3 regions of the Pseudomonas sp. C7.1 genome follow, and region 2 is predicted to be linked to each of the others. Evidence: riboswitches for the same ligand, from Rfam matches in the RefSeq annotation. Region 2 holds a riboswitch; each other region holds the start of a gene.
What was found. A riboswitch is a leader RNA that binds a small molecule or an ion and turns the genes downstream of it on or off. The one in region 2 is predicted to bind cobalamin.
Positions count from the first base shown of each region.

Region 1: another riboswitch for cobalamin. It lies ahead of AC0T4W_RS02780 (TonB-dependent receptor domain-containing protein); the one in region 2 lies ahead of cobO (cob(I)yrinic acid a,c-diamide adenosyltransferase).
Region 3: another riboswitch for cobalamin. It lies ahead of AC0T4W_RS21070 (TonB-dependent receptor); the one in region 2 lies ahead of cobO (cob(I)yrinic acid a,c-diamide adenosyltransferase).

Region 1 is NZ_JBWDTL010000002.1:323,982-329,493, forward strand. Features, by position in the region: gene AC0T4W_RS02770 (MFS transporter) at 1-234, shown strand, start outside; gene AC0T4W_RS02775 (cobalamin-binding protein) at 234-1,031, shown strand; gene AC0T4W_RS02780 (TonB-dependent receptor domain-containing protein) at 1,095-2,966, opposite strand; cobalamin riboswitch at 3,067-3,280, opposite strand; gene dxs (1-deoxy-D-xylulose-5-phosphate synthase) at 3,347-5,242, opposite strand; gene ispA ((2E,6E)-farnesyl diphosphate synthase) at 5,353-5,512, opposite strand, start outside.
Region 2 is NZ_JBWDTL010000003.1:1,106,482-1,111,993, forward strand. Features, by position in the region: gene AC0T4W_RS08480 (C40 family peptidase) at 1-27, shown strand, start outside; gene AC0T4W_RS08485 (C40 family peptidase) at 188-718, shown strand; gene AC0T4W_RS08490 (O-methyltransferase) at 746-1,408, shown strand; gene AC0T4W_RS08495 (hypothetical protein) at 1,415-1,735, shown strand; cobalamin riboswitch at 1,789-2,024, shown strand; gene cobO (cob(I)yrinic acid a,c-diamide adenosyltransferase) at 2,135-2,746, shown strand; gene AC0T4W_RS08505 (cobyrinate a,c-diamide synthase) at 2,743-4,050, shown strand; gene bluB (5,6-dimethylbenzimidazole synthase) at 4,047-4,694, shown strand; gene cbiB (adenosylcobinamide-phosphate synthase CbiB) at 4,691-5,512, shown strand, end outside.
Region 3 is NZ_JBWDTL010000003.1:3,775,805-3,781,316, reverse strand. Features, by position in the region: gene AC0T4W_RS21080 (cobalt-precorrin-6A reductase) at 1-422, shown strand, start outside; gene AC0T4W_RS21075 ((2Fe-2S) ferredoxin domain-containing protein) at 545-1,261, shown strand; cobalamin riboswitch at 1,449-1,653, shown strand; gene AC0T4W_RS21070 (TonB-dependent receptor) at 1,809-3,920, shown strand; gene AC0T4W_RS21065 (ABC transporter ATP-binding protein) at 3,920-4,690, shown strand; gene AC0T4W_RS21060 (ABC transporter substrate-binding protein) at 4,687-5,512, shown strand, end outside.

The DNA of each region.
Region 1 (5,512 bases), on a different contig from region 2:
GTCTACAAACGCGCACTGGTGGCCACGGAAAAAGCCCTCGATACCGTAGATGAACACGATGCCTGGCTGGAGCTTGCGCGCGTGCGTCGCCTGGCCTTTCTCGGCGCGGCGCTGCCGGCCTGGATTGCCGCCATTGCGGTATTCGCTGGCCTGGAAGCGATTCCGCTGATCCTTCTGGCGATTTCCAGCATCGTCTTGCTGTATCTCTACCGCATTCCTCGCCAACTCGGCTGATGCGCCTATTCCCCCTCTGCTTGCTGCTCGCGCTGGCTTGGCCGGTAGCAGCAGTTGAGCGGGTGGTGACCCTGGCACCTTCTCTGACCGAAATCATGCTGGAGCTGGATGCGGGCGATCTGCTGGTCGGCCTGCTTGATGGTGGTGAGCGCCCGGCAGCGGTGGCGCAGCTGCCTTCGGTCGGTCGCTATGGCCAGCTGGAGCTGGAAAGCCTGCTCGAACTGCAGCCCGACCTGGTGCTGCTCTGGCCCGATAGCATCAGCAGCGCGCAACGCCAGCAGCTGCAGCGTATGGGGATTCCCCTGCTGATTGTGGCGCCGCGCAAACTGGCTGATCTGGCAGAAAATTTCGTTGAAATCGGCACGCGTATCGGTCGCGCCGAGCAAGGCCAGCAACTGCATCAGCAATTCAATCGCGGCCTGGCCGCGTTACGTCAGCGTTATCAGCGTGAACAGCCGTTGCGCCTGTTCTATCAAGTCTGGGATGCACCGCTGTATACCATCGGCGGCCAGCAGATTATCAGCGACGCCCTAGGTATCTGCGGGGCCGAGAATATCTTTGCCGAGCTTGCCTTGCCTGCACCGCAGGTCAGCGTGGAAGCGGTGCTGCAGCGTAATCCCGAGGTGATTCTGGCAGGCGTGCAAGGGCAGCTGGACGCCTGGCGCATCTGGCCTGGGGTAGCGGCAGTTGAACGTAAGCAGCTGTGGTTGGTGCCGGATGCCGGCCTGGAGCGGCCGAGTTTTCAGATGCTGGGGGCGCTCGAGCGGTTGTGTGAGGTGTTGAGCGACGCGCACTAAGAAGCCCCGCACTATGGCGGGGCTCTGTCTTGGGGGCAGTCTATTGAGCGCCTAGCTGATGACTCAAAGTTGAGGCGTCCAGGTCACGGCAAACAGTGCGGTACGTCCTTCGCTGTTGTAGCCGAAGCGTCCGTTGCTGGTGCTGTAAGTCGCCTCGGCATAATCCTTGTCGAAGAGGTTGTTCAGTTTCAGGTCGAGGGCCACTTCTTTGGTCGCTTGCCATGTGCCGCGCAGGCTAAGCAGGCCGTAACCACCCAGCTCACGGGTGTTGGCGGCGTCGTCATAGCGGCCGCTGACTACGCGCCAACTGGCACCCACGGCAAACTCACCCAATTGACGATCCAGGTCCAGGCTCAGCGTGCGTTTGGCACGGCGGGCGAGGGTGTGGCCAGTGCCGCGATCTCTTGGGTCGATCAAGGCGAGTGCCAGGCTGCCCTGCCAGCCGAAGAGTTCCTGCTTTAGCGCAGCGTCGAAGCCGTTGATGCGCGCGGTCTGTACGTTCTGCGGAATAAAGTTCTGGTCGAGAACAATCGCGTCTTGTAGATCAATGCGGTACAGCGATAGTTCCAGCGCACCGCTTTCGCTGTAACGGCTGCGCCACTGGGCTTCGTAGCTTTTAGATGTTTCTGGTTCGAGGTCGGGGTTCGCGCTGGCGGAGCAAAAACCGCCGAAACAGAAGTCGGGGTAATACAAGTCGTTGAAGGTCGGCGCGCGAAAGCCTTCGCTATAGGACAGGATCACATCATTGTTGTCATTGAGCGGCACAGTTAACGCAGCGTTCCAGGTGTTTTTACTGCCGAACTGCTGGTTCTTGTCATGGCGCAGCCCCAGCTCGGTCGAGAAGTAGTCGGCGTTGTAGCGGTGCTGAATAAATGCAGCTTGGTTCCAGCGCGAGTCCTCATTGAAGTCCTCGCTGCCATTCACACGATCCTCATACCAATCGGCACCTAGCAGCACTTGGTGGCGCTCGTTGAGGGTCAGGGTGTTCACCCAGTTGGCCGAGTCGCGGTAGGTATTAAAGCTGTAGAACGAAAATGCGTTGGCGTTTGGCTGGTCGTTGCCGGTGTCGCGCTTGTCCTCGCTGTGGCCGATTTCCAGGCGGCTATTCCAAGTCTCGTTGAGATTGCCATCGATGTAGCTGGACAGGCTGCTGAGCTGGAAGTCCGTAGTGGGCAATGAGGTGCTGAAGAGGTCCTCGAACTCGGCCTGGCCGCGTTGGTCGAGGGCGCTGAAGCCGATCTTCAGATCGTCATTGAAGCGGTGCGAGAGGTTCAAACTCAGCGATTTATTACGATAGGCATCGTCATCGCCGTTGGCGCCGAAGTTATCGCGTGTGGCGTCGATCCCCTGGCTTTCGTCGAGTGCGGCGCCCAGATTGAAGCGAGTTTGCGCATCGCCGCCGGACAGGCCAAGGCTGCGTTCGAAGGTCTGGTTGCTGCCGACGCCAAGGCGGACGTAGGGCTTGAGCCCGTCACCGCTGCCTTGGCGGGTGAAAATCTGCACGACGCCACCGATGGCATCCGAGCCATAGAGCGCCGAACGCGCGCCGCGTACGACTTCAACGCGCTCAATCTGCTCCGGGCTGAGGAACTCCAGGCTGCTGGTGCCGCTGGAGGCAGAGGCAATACGTTGGCCGTCTACCAGCACCAGAGTTTGCGCGGTCGAGGTGCCGCGTACAAACAGGCCGGTCTGGCTGCCCGCGCCGCCGGTACGGCTGACGCTGACGCCGGGCACGCGTTCAAGCAGCTCAGCAACGCTGCGCACTTGCAGGCGTTCGATATCCTGGCGAGTAAAAACCGTGGTGGCTGCGGTTGCCTGCTGGATTGGTTCGGCGTGCCGCCCGGAGGTCACAACCAATGGCTGCAATTGGAGTGGGTCAGCATGAGCAGCCAGCGGCAGCAGCGCCACAGCCAAGGCAATACGGGACAATTTCACGTAGAGAATCCTCAAAAGGTCGAACGACTTTTGAGGAGGGCAGGTGCAAGAACGGGCGCGCGGACGCAACCTGAGCTTGACGGTGATGCCCTCCGCAACACCAGTCACATCCAGCAAGGCCGGTCTCCGGGCTCTCGACGTGCGCCGCCTCGCCTTCCCGGGGTAACCCAGTGGCGTTGAGGCAGCGTGCAGAACGGGTCTGCGGTCGATTACCGTTGCGGGGGCAGCGCCGGAATGGTCCGTTATGGACTCACCGGCTTCCCGTTTAACGCCGCTTCACTGTGGAAGGGCGCACCTTGGCGGAAGTAAAACGCCGCGCACCTTAATGCGCGGGTGGATGAATTACAAGCAAGCCTGATTCAGCTCTGGATGAGCGGCGCTCATGCACAAAGGCTGGCGAGGCGCGCGCGGACGGCAGCTTCGATACCGGCGGCATCCAGCCCGCATTCGGCGAGCATTTGCGCCGGTTTTGCGTGTTCGACGTAGTAGTCAGGCAAGCCCAGATGCAGCACCGGCTTGAGGATGCCGGCCTGGGCGAGGAACTCGCTGACCGCGCTGCCAGCACCGCCCATCACGCTGTTCTCTTCGATGGTGACCAGCAGTTCGTGGCTGGCTGCCAGTTGGCGCACCAGGGCCGCGTCGAGGGGTTTGACGAAGCGCATATCGACTACGCTGGCGTCGAGTGCTTCGCCAACCTTAAGCGCCTCACTCAGCTGTACGCCGAATACCAGTAGGGCCGTTTTGCTGCCCTGGCGGCGAATGATGCCCTTACCGATTTCCAGTGGCTCCAGGCCTGGCTCAATGGCGGCATTCGGGCCGCTGCCACGCGGGTAGCGAACTGCCGCCGGGCCATTGAACAGGTGCCCGGTGGTGAGCATGCGGCGCAACTCGTTTTCATCGCTGGGCGTCATTACCAGCATGCCGGGGATGCAGCGCAGGTAGGCAATATCGAAGCTGCCGGCGTGGGTCGGACCGTCTTCGCCGACCAGGCCGGCGCGGTCGATGGCGAACAGCACATCGAGGTGCTGCACGGCCACGTCGTGGATCAGCTGGTCATAGGCGCGCTGCAGAAAAGTCGAGTAGATCGCCACCACCGGCTTGGCGCCATCGCAGGCCATGCCGGCGGCGAGGGTTACCGCATGCTGCTCAGCGATGGCTACATCGAAATAGCGCTCGGGATAACGTTCGCTAAAGGCCACCAGATCGGAGCCTTCCTTCATCGCCGGGGTGATGCCGACCAGGCGGGGATCTTCGGCGGCCATATCGCACAGCCACTGGCCAAAGACGCTGGAGTATTTCGGGCCGCTGGCTTGCTTGGGGGCGGCTGGCGCGTTGATCGGCTCCAGCTTGGTAATGGCGTGATAGCCAATCGGGTCGGCTTCGGCTGGCGCGAAGCCCTTGCCCTTCTTGGTCACCACATGCAGAAACTGCGGGCCGTCGAGGTCACGCATATTGCGCAGGGTGGCGAGCAGGGTCGGCAGGTCGTGGCCGTCAATGGGGCCGACGTAGTTCCAGCCCAGCTCCTCGAACAGGGTGCCTGGCACCAGCATGCCTTTGGCGTGTTCTTCGACCTTACGCGCGATCTCCCAGGCGCCGGGCAGGCTTGAGAGGATCTTCTTACTGCCCTCGCGCATGTTGGTGTAGGTGCGGCTGGAGATAATCTTGGCCAGGTAGTTGGACAGGCCGCCGACGTTCTTGGAGATCGACATGTCATTGTCGTTGAGGATCACCAGCATATTGGCGTTGACGTCGCTGGCGTGATTGAGCGCTTCAAAGGCCATGCCGGCGGTCAGTGCGCCGTCGCCGATCACCGCCACGGCCTTGCGCCGCGAACCCTGGATGCGCGCGGCGATGGCCATGCCCAGTGCCGCGCTGATACTGGTGCTGGAGTGGCCGACGCCAAAGGTGTCGTACTCGCTTTCCGAGCGGCGCGGGAAGGCGGCGATGCCATCCTTCTGCCGCAGGCTGCCCATCTGCTCGCGGCGGCCGGTAAGGATTTTATGCGGGTAGGCCTGATGGCCCACATCCCACACCAAGCGGTCATCCGGGGTGTCGAACACGTAATGCAGGGCCACGGTCAGCTCAATTACGCCCAGGCCCGCGCCGAAATGCCCGCCCGTCTGCCCCACCGTATACAGCAGGTATTGACGCAGCTCGTCGGCCAGGGTTTCCAGCTCGGCTTCGCCCAGACGGCGCAGCTCGTCCGGCGTATTGGCGCGGTCTAGCAGGGGCGTCAGCGGGCGTTCACGGGGGATCTCGTGGAAGGTCGTCGGCATCGTGCGGGTCGTTATAGGTGTAAAAGATGCGGCAGTTTACCTGAAAGTAGCCGCAAGCTTTAAGCAACAAGCGGCAAGCTGCGCAGGCTTTGCCCTACTGAAGAGGGGAATCAGCTGCGTCGTTCGACGATATAACGCGCCAGGTCGCGCAGTGGTTCGGCGGCCTGGTCGAACGGGCGCAGGGCGTGCAGGGCCTGATCGCGCAGTTCCAGGGCGTAGGCTTTGGCAGCGTCGAGGCCGAGCAGGGCCGGGTAGGTGGGTTTGTCGTGG
Region 2 (5,512 bases):
AGTGACTCGATCGCTCGTCACCCTTGAGCCCTGTGAATGGCGGCTGAATTTGTTCGGCCGCCGTAGTTAAGTAATAGTTCTGGCTCATCTCGATAGTTTTCAACAACCTGCCAAACAAAGCTAAAGCTTGCACTGCGATGTGTAAGCCGGCAGAGTAGAGCGCATCCCGGCTCAGGATCGCTCGTCCATGACCGCTATCGCCCGTCTCAGCTTGATTATGTTTGCCGCGCTGCTCAGCGCTTGTGCCAGCAATGCTCCCGCGCCCGCGCCAGTCCCGCAGCCCATCGTGTATGCGCCCATCGGCAGCTTTAACGGCAATGCTGAAGATGTGCTGTTTCGCGCCCTGGGCTTGGTCGGCACTCCCTATCGCTACGGCGGCAATACCCCGGATGGCGGCTTTGATTGCAGCGGCCTGATTGGTTACGTTTACCGCGATGCGGCGGGCATCAAGCTGCCGCGTTCGACCCGTGAGCTGATTAGCATGCGCGCCCCGGTAGTCAGCCGCGACCGTCTGCAAAGTGGTGATTTGCTGTTTTTCGCTACTAATGGCGGCAGTCAGGTCAGTCACGCGGGTATCTATGTCGGCGATGGCCGTTTTGTTCACGCGCCTTCCAGCGGAGGCACCGTACGCCTGGACAGCCTGAGCAATACCTACTGGCAGCGCACCTATCTGAATGCCAAGCGCGTGTTCACCCCGGAACTGGCTAGCAACCCCTGATCAACCTCAGCGGCTGAGTGATCTGCCATGACCAACCGAACACTCAATCTCGATTCCGCCCTGTATCAATACCTGCTGGACGTCTCCCTGCGCGAAACACCGGTGCTCAAACGCCTGCGCGAGGAAACCGCGCAGCTGAGTACCGCACGTTGGCAGATCGCCCCCGAGCAGGGCCAGTTTATGGCCTTGTTGGTGCAACTGACGGGTGCTCGACGGATTGTCGAGGTCGGCACCTTTACCGGCTATAGCGCCATCTGTATGGCCCAGGCCATGCCCGAAGATGGTCGGCTGATCTGCTGTGATATCCCTGGCGAGTACAATGCCACGGCCGAGCGTTACTGGCGCGAAGCCGGGCTCAGTGCGCGTATTGAACAGCGTCTGGCCCCTGCGCTACAGACCTTGGCGGCGCTGGAGGCTGAAGGCCTGGCCGGCAGTATTGATCTGCTGTTTATCGACGCCGATAAGGCCAATTACCCGGCCTATTTGGAACATGCCCTGCGCCTGGTGCGCCAGGGTGGGCTGATCCTGTTCGATAACACCCTGTGGAGCGGGCGTGTGCTTGAGGAAAACCCCGAAAGCGCCGATACCCGTGCAATTCAGGCGCTCAATCTGGCGCTGCGTGATGACCCACGTATCGATCTGTCCCTGTTGCCGCTGGGCGATGGCCTGAGCCTGTGCCGTAAACGCTGAGCCCGTATGCCCGAACCGATTCGTCTGCCTGATCAACCTGGTGCCTGCGAACTTTGCGCCCGCGCGGCTGCTCTGACGCGCCATCACCTGATCCCCAAGGCGCTGCACAGCAGGGGCTATGTGCAAAAGCGCTTTGGCAAAAGCGAGCGTATCAGCGCTACGCTCTGGGTCTGCCGCGCCTGCCACAACCAGATCCACCGGCTGTTCAGCGAGAAGGAGCTGGCGCTGACCTACAACAACCGCGACAGCCTGCTCAGTGATGAGCGCCTGCGTACTTTTGTCGAGTGGCTGGCCAGCAAGCCGGCCGGCTTTATGCCCAGGCATTGATTCACGGGTGCAACGGCGCATTCCGGTTTGACGCTTAATCACGAACTCTCTACCCTTCGCGCCTTGTAACAGGTGCCCCCAACGCTAAGCGTGTGCGGGGTGAAACTGGGAAGTCGGTGCGTTGTGCGTTTACGCCAACCATTCCGACGCTGCCCCCGCAACGGTAAGTGAGTTAAACCAGCGCTTTTCAACCACTGTGCTCAGGCATGGGAAGGTGCGCCTGGTGGCGGTCTGCATTTTCAGATCAGCGCTCATAAGCCCGGAGACCGGCCTGTTGCAGTCCACGGCATCGCGGAGGGCGATGGCTGGCGTGTGGCTTGCGCTGTGCGTAGGCCCGCGCTTTGTCTTTCTCCACATGCTTTTTCCAGCCAGATCGCCCTGTGGCGGTGGAGCAGTGCGATGACTGAATCGATTGAACGTGACGCCCGGCACAAGGCGCGCATGGCCCGCAAGAAAGCCCTTATCGACGAGAAAATCGCCCAGGCCCAGGAAGAATACGGCCTGCTGCTGGTGCACAGCGGCAATGGCAAGGGTAAGAGCAGCAGTGCCTTCGGTATGGTTGCCCGCGCCTTGGGGCATGGCCTCAAGGTCGGCGTGGTGCAATTTATCAAGGGCGCGGCCAGCACCGGCGAAGAGGCCTTCTTCCGCCGTTTTCCCGATGAAGTCAGCTATCACGTAATGGGTGAGGGTTTTACCTGGGAGACCCAGGATCGTCAGCGCGATATCGACAAGGCGCGCGAAGCCTGGGCCGTGGCGGCGCAGTTGCTCAATGATCCCGCCATCGGTCTGGTGGTGCTGGATGAGCTGAACATCGCGCTGAAATATGGCTATCTGGAACTCGACGCGGTGCTCGCGGATATCGAGGCGCGGCCGCTGCTGCAGCATGTCGTGGTGACCGGCCGTGGTGCGCTGCCGGGGATGATCGAGGCGGCGGATACCGTCACCGAGATGAGCCTGGTTAAGCATGCCTTTAAGGCCGGGGTAAAGGCGCAGAAGGGAGTTGAGTTTTGACCAGCGCCCGTTCATGCCCGGCGTTATTGATCGCAGCACCGGCTTCCGGCCAAGGCAAGACTACGGTGACCGCCGCCTTGGCGCGTTTGCATGCGCGCCAGGGCAAGTGTGTGCGGGTATTCAAGTGCGGCCCGGATTTTCTCGACCCGATGATTCTCGCGCGCGCCAGCGGAGCGCCGGTGTATCAGCTCGACCTGTGGATGGTCGGCGAGGCCGAGAGCCGCAAGCTGCTCTGGGAAGCGGCGGGTGAAGCCGATCTGATTCTGATCGAAGGGGTGATGGGCCTGTTCGATGGCACGCCATCGGCGGCCGACCTGGCGCGGCACTTCGCTGTGCCGGTGTTGGCGGTGATCGATGGTTCGGCCATGGCGCAGACCTTCGGCGCCATGGCCCATGGATTGGCGACCTTCCAGCCTGATCTGCCGTTCTCCGGGGTGCTTGGCAATCGGGTTGGCAGTGCGCGCCATGGTGAGATATTGCGCGATGCACTGCCGAGCTCGATCCGCTGGTACGGCGCCTTGCCGCGTAGCGCCGAGGTCGGCTTGCCGAGCCGCCATTTGGGCTTGGTGCAAGCGGGTGAGCTGGCCGACCTGGATGCGCGCCTGGACGCCGCCGCCGATGCCCTGGCCGCTAGTGCCGATACCGATCTGCCGCCACCCGTCAGCTTTGCCGCCCCTGAGCAGGCCAGGCCCGCGCCATTGCTTAAGGGGGTGCGAATTGGTGTGGCCCGCGACAGCGCCTTTGCTTTTCTTTACCAGGCCAATCTCGACCTGTTGAGCGAACTGGGTGCCGAATTGCAGTTCTTTTCGCCGCTTACAGATGAGCAGTTGCCGGATGTCGACAGCCTGTATCTGCCCGGCGGTTACCCGGAGCTGCACCTGGCCACGCTTGAGGCCAACCAGCCCATGGCCGAGTCGATTCGCGCGCACCATGCAGCCGGCAAGCCGATCCACGCCGAGTGTGGCGGCATGCTCTATCTGCTCGACAAACTGACCGACAAGCAAGGCGCCAGCGGGCAGATGCTCGGCCTGTTAAGCGGGGAGGCGACCCTGCAACCGCGCATGACCGCCATGGCCTTGCAACAGGCGGAGCTGCCGGAAGGGCTGCTGCGCGGCCACAGCTTTCACTACTCGGCGCTAAGCAGCGATCTGCAACCCCTGACCCGTGGCGAATGCCCGAACTACAAGCGCACCAGTGAGGCGGTTTATCGCCAGGGGCGGATGACCGCCTCCTATATCCACTTCTATCTACCGTCTGATCCCACTGCCGCTGCAGCGCTGTTTTGCCCCGGAGCGCCGGCATGAGCGAGCAGGCCTTCAGTCCCGAAGAACGCGCGGCGGTCTACCGCGCCATCACCGAGCGCCGTGATATGCGCCATTTCAGCGGCGGCGAAGTGGCACCCGAACTGCTCGCACGTTTGCTTGAAGCCGCGCACCAGGCACCGAGCGTCGGCCTGATGCAGCCGTGGCGGTTTATTCGCATCACCCGTGCGGCCTTGCGTGAGGCGATTCACGGGCTAGTGGAAGAGGAGCGCTTGCGCACCGCCGAGGCACTGGGCGAGCGCAGTGATGAATTTATGCGGCTGAAAGTCGAGGGCATCCGTGACTGCGCCGAGCTGCTGGTGGTGGCTTTGATGGAGGGCCGCGAGGCCCATGTATTTGGCCGCCGCACCTTGCCGGAAATGGACCTGGCGTCCCTGGCCTGCGCCATTCAGAACCTCTGGCTGGCCGCCCGCGCCGAGGGTTTGGGCATGGGTTGGGTATCGCTATTCGAGCCCCAGGCCCTGGCGGATTTGCTCAATATGCCGGACGGTAGCAAGCCGCTGGCGGTGCTGTGCCTGGGGCCGGTCACGGAATTCTATGAAGCACCCATGCTGGTGCAGCAGGGCTGGGCCGAGCCACGGCCACTAAGCGAGTTGTTGTTTGAAAACCAGTGGGGCACGCCATGAGCCTGGTGCTTAGCACCTGCGCCGGGGTTGCTCTGGACGCGATTTTTGGCGAGTCCAAGGGCTGGCATCCGCTAGTGGCCTTTGGTCGTATGGCCGAGCGTATCGAGCAGCGCTTCAATCCGGCGGGCGGCGGTTGGCGCAGCCATGGCGTCAGCGCCTGGTGCCTGGCGGTATTGCCGCTGACCCTGCTGACCTGGCTACTCACACAGATCAGCGGGCTGGGTTGGGCGGTGGAAATACTTGCGTTGTATGCCGCGCTTGGCCTGAAAAGCCTGGGTGAACATGCCATGCCGGTGGCCCAGGCGCTGCGGCTGGGCGATCTACGTCTGGCGCGTGAGCGGGTCGGTTATATGGTCAGCCGCAATACCGCGCAGCTCGACGCCGCCGGGGTGGCCCGGGCTGGCAGTGAATCGGTGCTGGAAAACGGCAGCGACGCGGTGTTCGCCGCGCTGTTCTGGTTTGTGCTGGCCGGTGCGCCGGGCGTGGTGCTGTATCGCCTGAGTAATACCCTGGACGCCATGTGGGGCTATCGCAATGAACGTTTCGAGCTCTTCGGCTGGGCCGCCGCGAAAATCGACGATGTGCTCAATTACCTGCCGGCCCGGCTGGTCGCATTGACCTACGCGCTGCTCGGTAAAACTGCACTGGCGCTGCGTTGCTGGCGTACCCAGGCGCCGCTTTGGGACAGCCCGAATGCCGGCCCGGTAATGGCGGCCGGGGCAGGCGCGCTGGGCGTCAGCCTGGGCGGCGCGGCGGAGTATCACGGCGAGCTGCATATTCGGCCGGACCTGGGCGCGGGGCCGCAGCCCAAAGCGCGG
Region 3 (5,512 bases), 2.7 Mb from region 2:
GGCAGGCCGGCGAGGGTGATGACTGGCGTGAAGTGGATAACTGGGCCGGTTTGGTCGAAGCCCTGAAGGATTTCCGCCGTCCGCTATTCACCCTCGGCCGCGAGCCGCTGGAGCATCTGCATGAGATTCCCCTGCATCAGCACTGGACCGTCCGCTGCCTAACGGCCCAGCAAGCCGTGCCGCGTGCCGAGATTATCGGCGCGCGGGGGCCGTTCGCGCTGGACGAGGAGCGCGCGCTATTCGCCCGTTTGCGCACTGATGTGCTGATCAGCAAGAACAGCGGCAGCCAGTCCACCGAGCCAAAACTGCAGGTGGCGCGGGAGTTGGGTTTACCGGTGTTGTTTTTACGGCGGCCGAGTTTACCGAGTGTGGAGCGCGAGTTTGTCAGCCTCGAAGCGCTGGCCGAGGTGCTGCAGTTGTAGAGCGAGCAAGGTAGGGTGGATGACGCTGTTTTCATCCACCATTGCAGTTGGTGGATGGGTGAAGCGTCATCCACCCTACGCCTAACCCCCTGCTAGACTGCCGCCCCGCTTTGGAGGCTGCCATGACCACGCCCGTTTCGCCCTACGCCCGCATTCTGTTTGTCGGCCCGGACCTGGCTGAGGGCTCGTTTGCCGAGCTGTTTCGCCGTCGTCTGGTTGAGTTGCGCGGGGAAGCGGCGCTGGCCGATATCGTCGACACCAGCGCAGGCTATGCGCCGCTCTGGCAGCGCGTGGCCGAGTGTGAGCGGCCGCTACTGGTGATCGATCTGGAGCCTGCGAGCAGCAGCCCGCACCTCGATTGGCTGCGTAGCGAGCTAAGTCAGCAGGCCAACCCCGAGCAGCTGTTTGTCGCCAGTGCGATGGGCCAGGCCGAGGGCTTGCCAGTGGAGGCCGCTTGCGCGCTGATCGAGCACCCCGAGCTGCATCTGCCCTGCGTCGGTGTGGCTGCTGTGCCGGGGCATCACGCCTGGTCGCAGATTCCGCCCCACGCCCAGCGCCTGCTGTTGTGCAACGGCCCGCGCTGCACCCGGCGTGGTGCGCTGGACCTGTGGAAATCCCTGCGCCAACGGCTCAAGGCCGCCGGTAAACTGGAGTGCGAGGGCGGGGTGCATATCACCCGCAGCCAGTGCCAGTTCCCCTGCGATCTGGGCCCGACGGCCAGCCTTTATCCAGCCGGTGAGTGGTTCCGCGTGCGTGATGAAGCCGAGCTGATCCGCCTGGTCGATGAGCGGCTGGTGGCGGGTCGCCCGGTGCCCGAGCTGCGGATTGATCAGGGCTGAGTCGCTACGCCATGCATGGTGGACAAGCTTCGCGTTGTCCACCCTACGTTTGCTGCAGCCATTGTTTGCCCCGCACAAATTGCCGCTAAAGCGGGATGCCGCCCGCACCTCCCACAGATGTAAAGCCTCGCCCTTGAGCGGCTGGTCTTGTCGAGCTGATGCCTTGACTTGTGCTGGCGCGGATGGTCATATCCGCGCCGTTTCAGGTGTCTTACGCCGCCGTGCGTAAGGTTAAACGGGAAGTCGGTGCGCCCTTTGGGCTAGTCCGACGCTGCCCCCGCAACGGTAAGCGAGCGACGTTGTCATGATGCCACTGTGCACTTTGTGCATGGGAAGGCGATGACGTCATGACCCTCGCGAGCCCGGAGACCGGCCTGATTCTTAGGGATGTTGTGCGCTGCCCATGATGCAGCGGCAACTCCCAACTGTTTGGCAACCCGCGGTGGGCGGGCGTTGACGCCGATCGTGGGTGCCTGCGCGCCCGTGTTTTGCTGTTGCGCGTTTCCATCGGGATTGCCGTGCCTATCCCTTTTGCGATGGAAGCATCATGGCGCGCTATCCCCTGTCTCAACTCTCTGTTTCCCTTGCCCTGTGCCTGGCCGGTACGGCTGTGGCGGGCGAATCTCCAGTCAATCTGCCGGCCACGACCGTGCAGGCCAAGGCTGCTGCGGAGGGTGCAAGCGATCTGCATACGCCCACCAGCAGCGGTTCGCGTCTGGGCCTGAGCGCCCTGCAAACCCCGGCCAGCACCAGCAGCCTGAGCGGCGCGCAGGTGCGCGGGCGCAACAACCTCAGCGTGCAGGACGCGGTCACCCGCACCCCTGGCATCAGCAGCATCGGCAGCCCCGGCAATGGCGGCACCGCGCTGTCGGCGCGCGGGTTTACCGGGCACAGCGCGACCATGCAGCTGTACGACGGCACCCGCCAGTACGTCGGCGCAGGCACCGTGACCTTCCCGGTCGACACCTGGTCGGTGGAGCGCGTTGACGTGCTGCGCGGCCCGGCGTCGGTGCTTTACGGTGAAGGCGCGACCGGCGCGGTAATCAACGTGGTGCCGAAAAAGCCCTTTGCCGGCGCCATCAGCAACCAGCTGCGCCTCGGCTACGGCAGCGATGACCGTCGCCAGGCCGCGCTGGACAGTGGCGGCTCGCTGACCGATACGCTGAGCTACCGCCTCAACCTCAATCAACAGGCCAGCAATGGCTGGGTCGATGATGGCGAGTCGCAGAGCCAGGCGCTCAGCGCGGTCCTGCGCTGGGATGCCAGCGATGCGCTGAGTTTCACCCTGTCCCATGATCAGGGCGATCAGGACCCGCAGCGTTACCTAGGCACACCGCTGGTCGCCGGCCAGTACCGCGAGAGCCTGCGCGAGCGTAACTACAACGTCGCTAACGCCGAAGTTCGTTACAACGACCAGATCACCCGACTGGTCAGTGACTGGCGCATCAACGACGCGCTGACGGCCAGCAACCAGCTGTACTACATAAAAACCCAGCGCTACTGGCGCAATGCCGAGTCCTACCGCTGGCAGCCGGGTGACCAGGTCAGACGCAGCGATTTCTACGAGATCAAGCACACCCAGGAGCAGGTCGGCGACCGTCAGACCTTCACCCTGGAGCACGCGCTGTTCGGCCTCGACAGCCGCACCGTGGTGGGCGTGGATTACAACCGCATTCACTTCGCTCGCCAGCATGATTTCGCCAGCAGCTTCACTGATACAGTGCCGCTTGCCGGCTCCAGTGGCGGCCAGTACCAGAGCACCGACCCGCTGGGTTATGGCCCGCGTGAGCGCAACCTGGCGCGGCAATTCTCGCTGTTCGCCGAGAACCGCACCCAGCTGACTGAGCGCCTGTCGCTGGTCAGCGGCGTGCGCCGTGATCAGGTGCATATCCAGCGCGATAACCTGCTGACCGACAGCAGCGCCGACCGCAGCCTGACGGGCGACAACTGGCGCGTCGGGTTGGTCTTCGAGGTCACGCCCGAGCTGTCGCTGTACGGCCAGTACGCCACCAGCACCGAGGGCGTCAGCAACCTGCTGACGCTTAATCCGAGCCAGCAGCAGTTCGACCTGAGCGAGGCCAAGCAGACCGAAATCGGCCTTAAGCAGGCGTTCTGGAATGGCCAGGGCGAATGGACGCTGGCCGCTTACCACATCGTCAAGGAGAAGCTGCTCAGCCGCGCCACCCCGACCGCGCCGACCGAGCAGATCGGCCAGCAGTCTTCCGATGGTCTGGAAGCCACCTTGGAACTGGCCCTGGGGCAGGATTGGCAGGTCTCGGCCAACGCCGCGTTTGTGCGCGCCGAGTACGACGACTTCACGGAGGCCGGTGGCGATCGCAGCGGCAATCGACCCACCAACGTGCCACGGCGCACCGCCAACCTGTGGCTGAGCAAGGCGCTGAGCGAGCAGGTGCAGGTCGGTATCGGCGCGCGTTATGTCGATTCGCGCTACGCCGACACGGCGAACAATGTGGAGGTGCCGAGCTACACCCTGGTCGATGCCACTATCGGCTGGCAGGTGCTGGCGGATGTGCGTTTGGGCCTAGAGCTGAACAACCTGTTCGACCGCCAGTACGCCACCACCGGCAGCAGCGATGGCCAGCAGTGGTACCTGGGCGCGCCGCGTTCGGTGTTCGTCACTGCCGATTACCGTTTCTGATGGCGCGCTTGCAGATCAGCGACTTGGCCTGGTCGCCCAATGGAGAGCAGGTGTTGCTCGACGGCATCGAGCTAGCGGTGGGAGACGGCCAGCTGGTCGGTCTGCTCGGCCCCAACGGCAGCGGCAAGACTAGCCTGCTGCGCTGCGCCTACCGCTTTCAGCGGCCCGATCAGGGCCGTGTCGAGCTGGACGGCGAAGCGCTGTGGAGCCGTTCGCCGCGCTGGTGTGCGCAGCGGGTGGCGGTGGTGTTGCAGGAGTTTCCCCAGGACTTCGGCCTCACTGTGGCCGAAGTCGCCGCCATGGGCCGCACGCCGCACAAGGGCCTGTTTGATGGCGATGACCAGGCCGATCTCGCCCTAATCGAGCAGGCGCTGGCGCGGGTGGGTTTGACTGAGCACAAGCGCCAGGCCTTCGCTTATCTCTCCGGCGGCGAGAAGCAGCGCGTGCTGCTGGCCCGCGCGCTGGTGCAGCAGCCGACGCTGCTGATTCTCGACGAGCCGACCAATCACCTTGACCCGCGCTATCAGCTTGATCTGCTGCGGCTGATCAAAACCCTCGGCCTGGCGACCCTGGCCAGCTTCCATGACCTCAACCTGGCGGCGGCCTTCTGCGACCGCCTGTATGTGCTCGACCACGGCCGCATGGTGGCCAGCGGCACACCGGCCGAGGTGCTGACCGAAGCGCTGCTGGCCGAGGTGTATGGCGTGCAGGCGCTGGTCGACCTTCATCCCCTCGCGGGGCACCCGCGTATTACCTGGATCAATCCATGAACAGTTTTCTGCGTTACGCCCTGTGCCTACCATTGTTGGGCGCTGCCCTGTCCGCCCAGGCGGTTACCGTCACCAGCTGCGACCGTCAGCTGACCATCGAGCAGCCGCCGCAGCGCGCAGTCAGTCAGGACATCAACCTGACCGGCATGCTCCTGGCCCTCGGGCTGAAATCGCGGATGGTCGGTTACAGCGGCATCAGCGCCTGGAAAACCCCCAACCCCGAGCTGATGGCGCAGCTGGCTGATTTGCCGGAGCTGGCCGCGCGGCAGCCGTCGCTGGAAAACCTGCTCAACGCCGAGGCGGATTTCTTCTTTGCCGGCTGGAACTACGGCATGCGTGTGGGTGGTGAAGTCACCCCGGCGAGCCTGGCGCGTTTCGGCATCCCGGTGTACGAGCTGAGCGAGTCCTGCGCCCATGTCATGCCACGCCGAGTGGCCAGCCTGGAGGATGTCTACAACGACCTGCACAACCTTGGCCGCATCTTCGCCGTTGAGTCGAGTGCCGAGGCGCTGGTGCAGGGCATGCAGCAACGGGTGGCGGTGGTGCGCGCCCGCCTGGCGAACAGCGGCCCGGCGCCACGGGTGTTTCTCTACGACAGCGGCGAGGAAAGCCCCTTTACCGCCGGCCGCCTGGCCATGCCGCAGGCGCTGATCGAAGCCGCTGGCGGGCGCAATGTGATGGATGAGCTGGCCGCGAGCTGGGTGCGGGTCGGCTGGGAAGCGGTGATCAGCAGCGACCCCGAGGTGATTCTGATCGTCGATTACGGCGAGCGCAGTGCGGCGCAGAAACGTGACTTCCTGCTGCAGCACCCGGCCTTGCAGG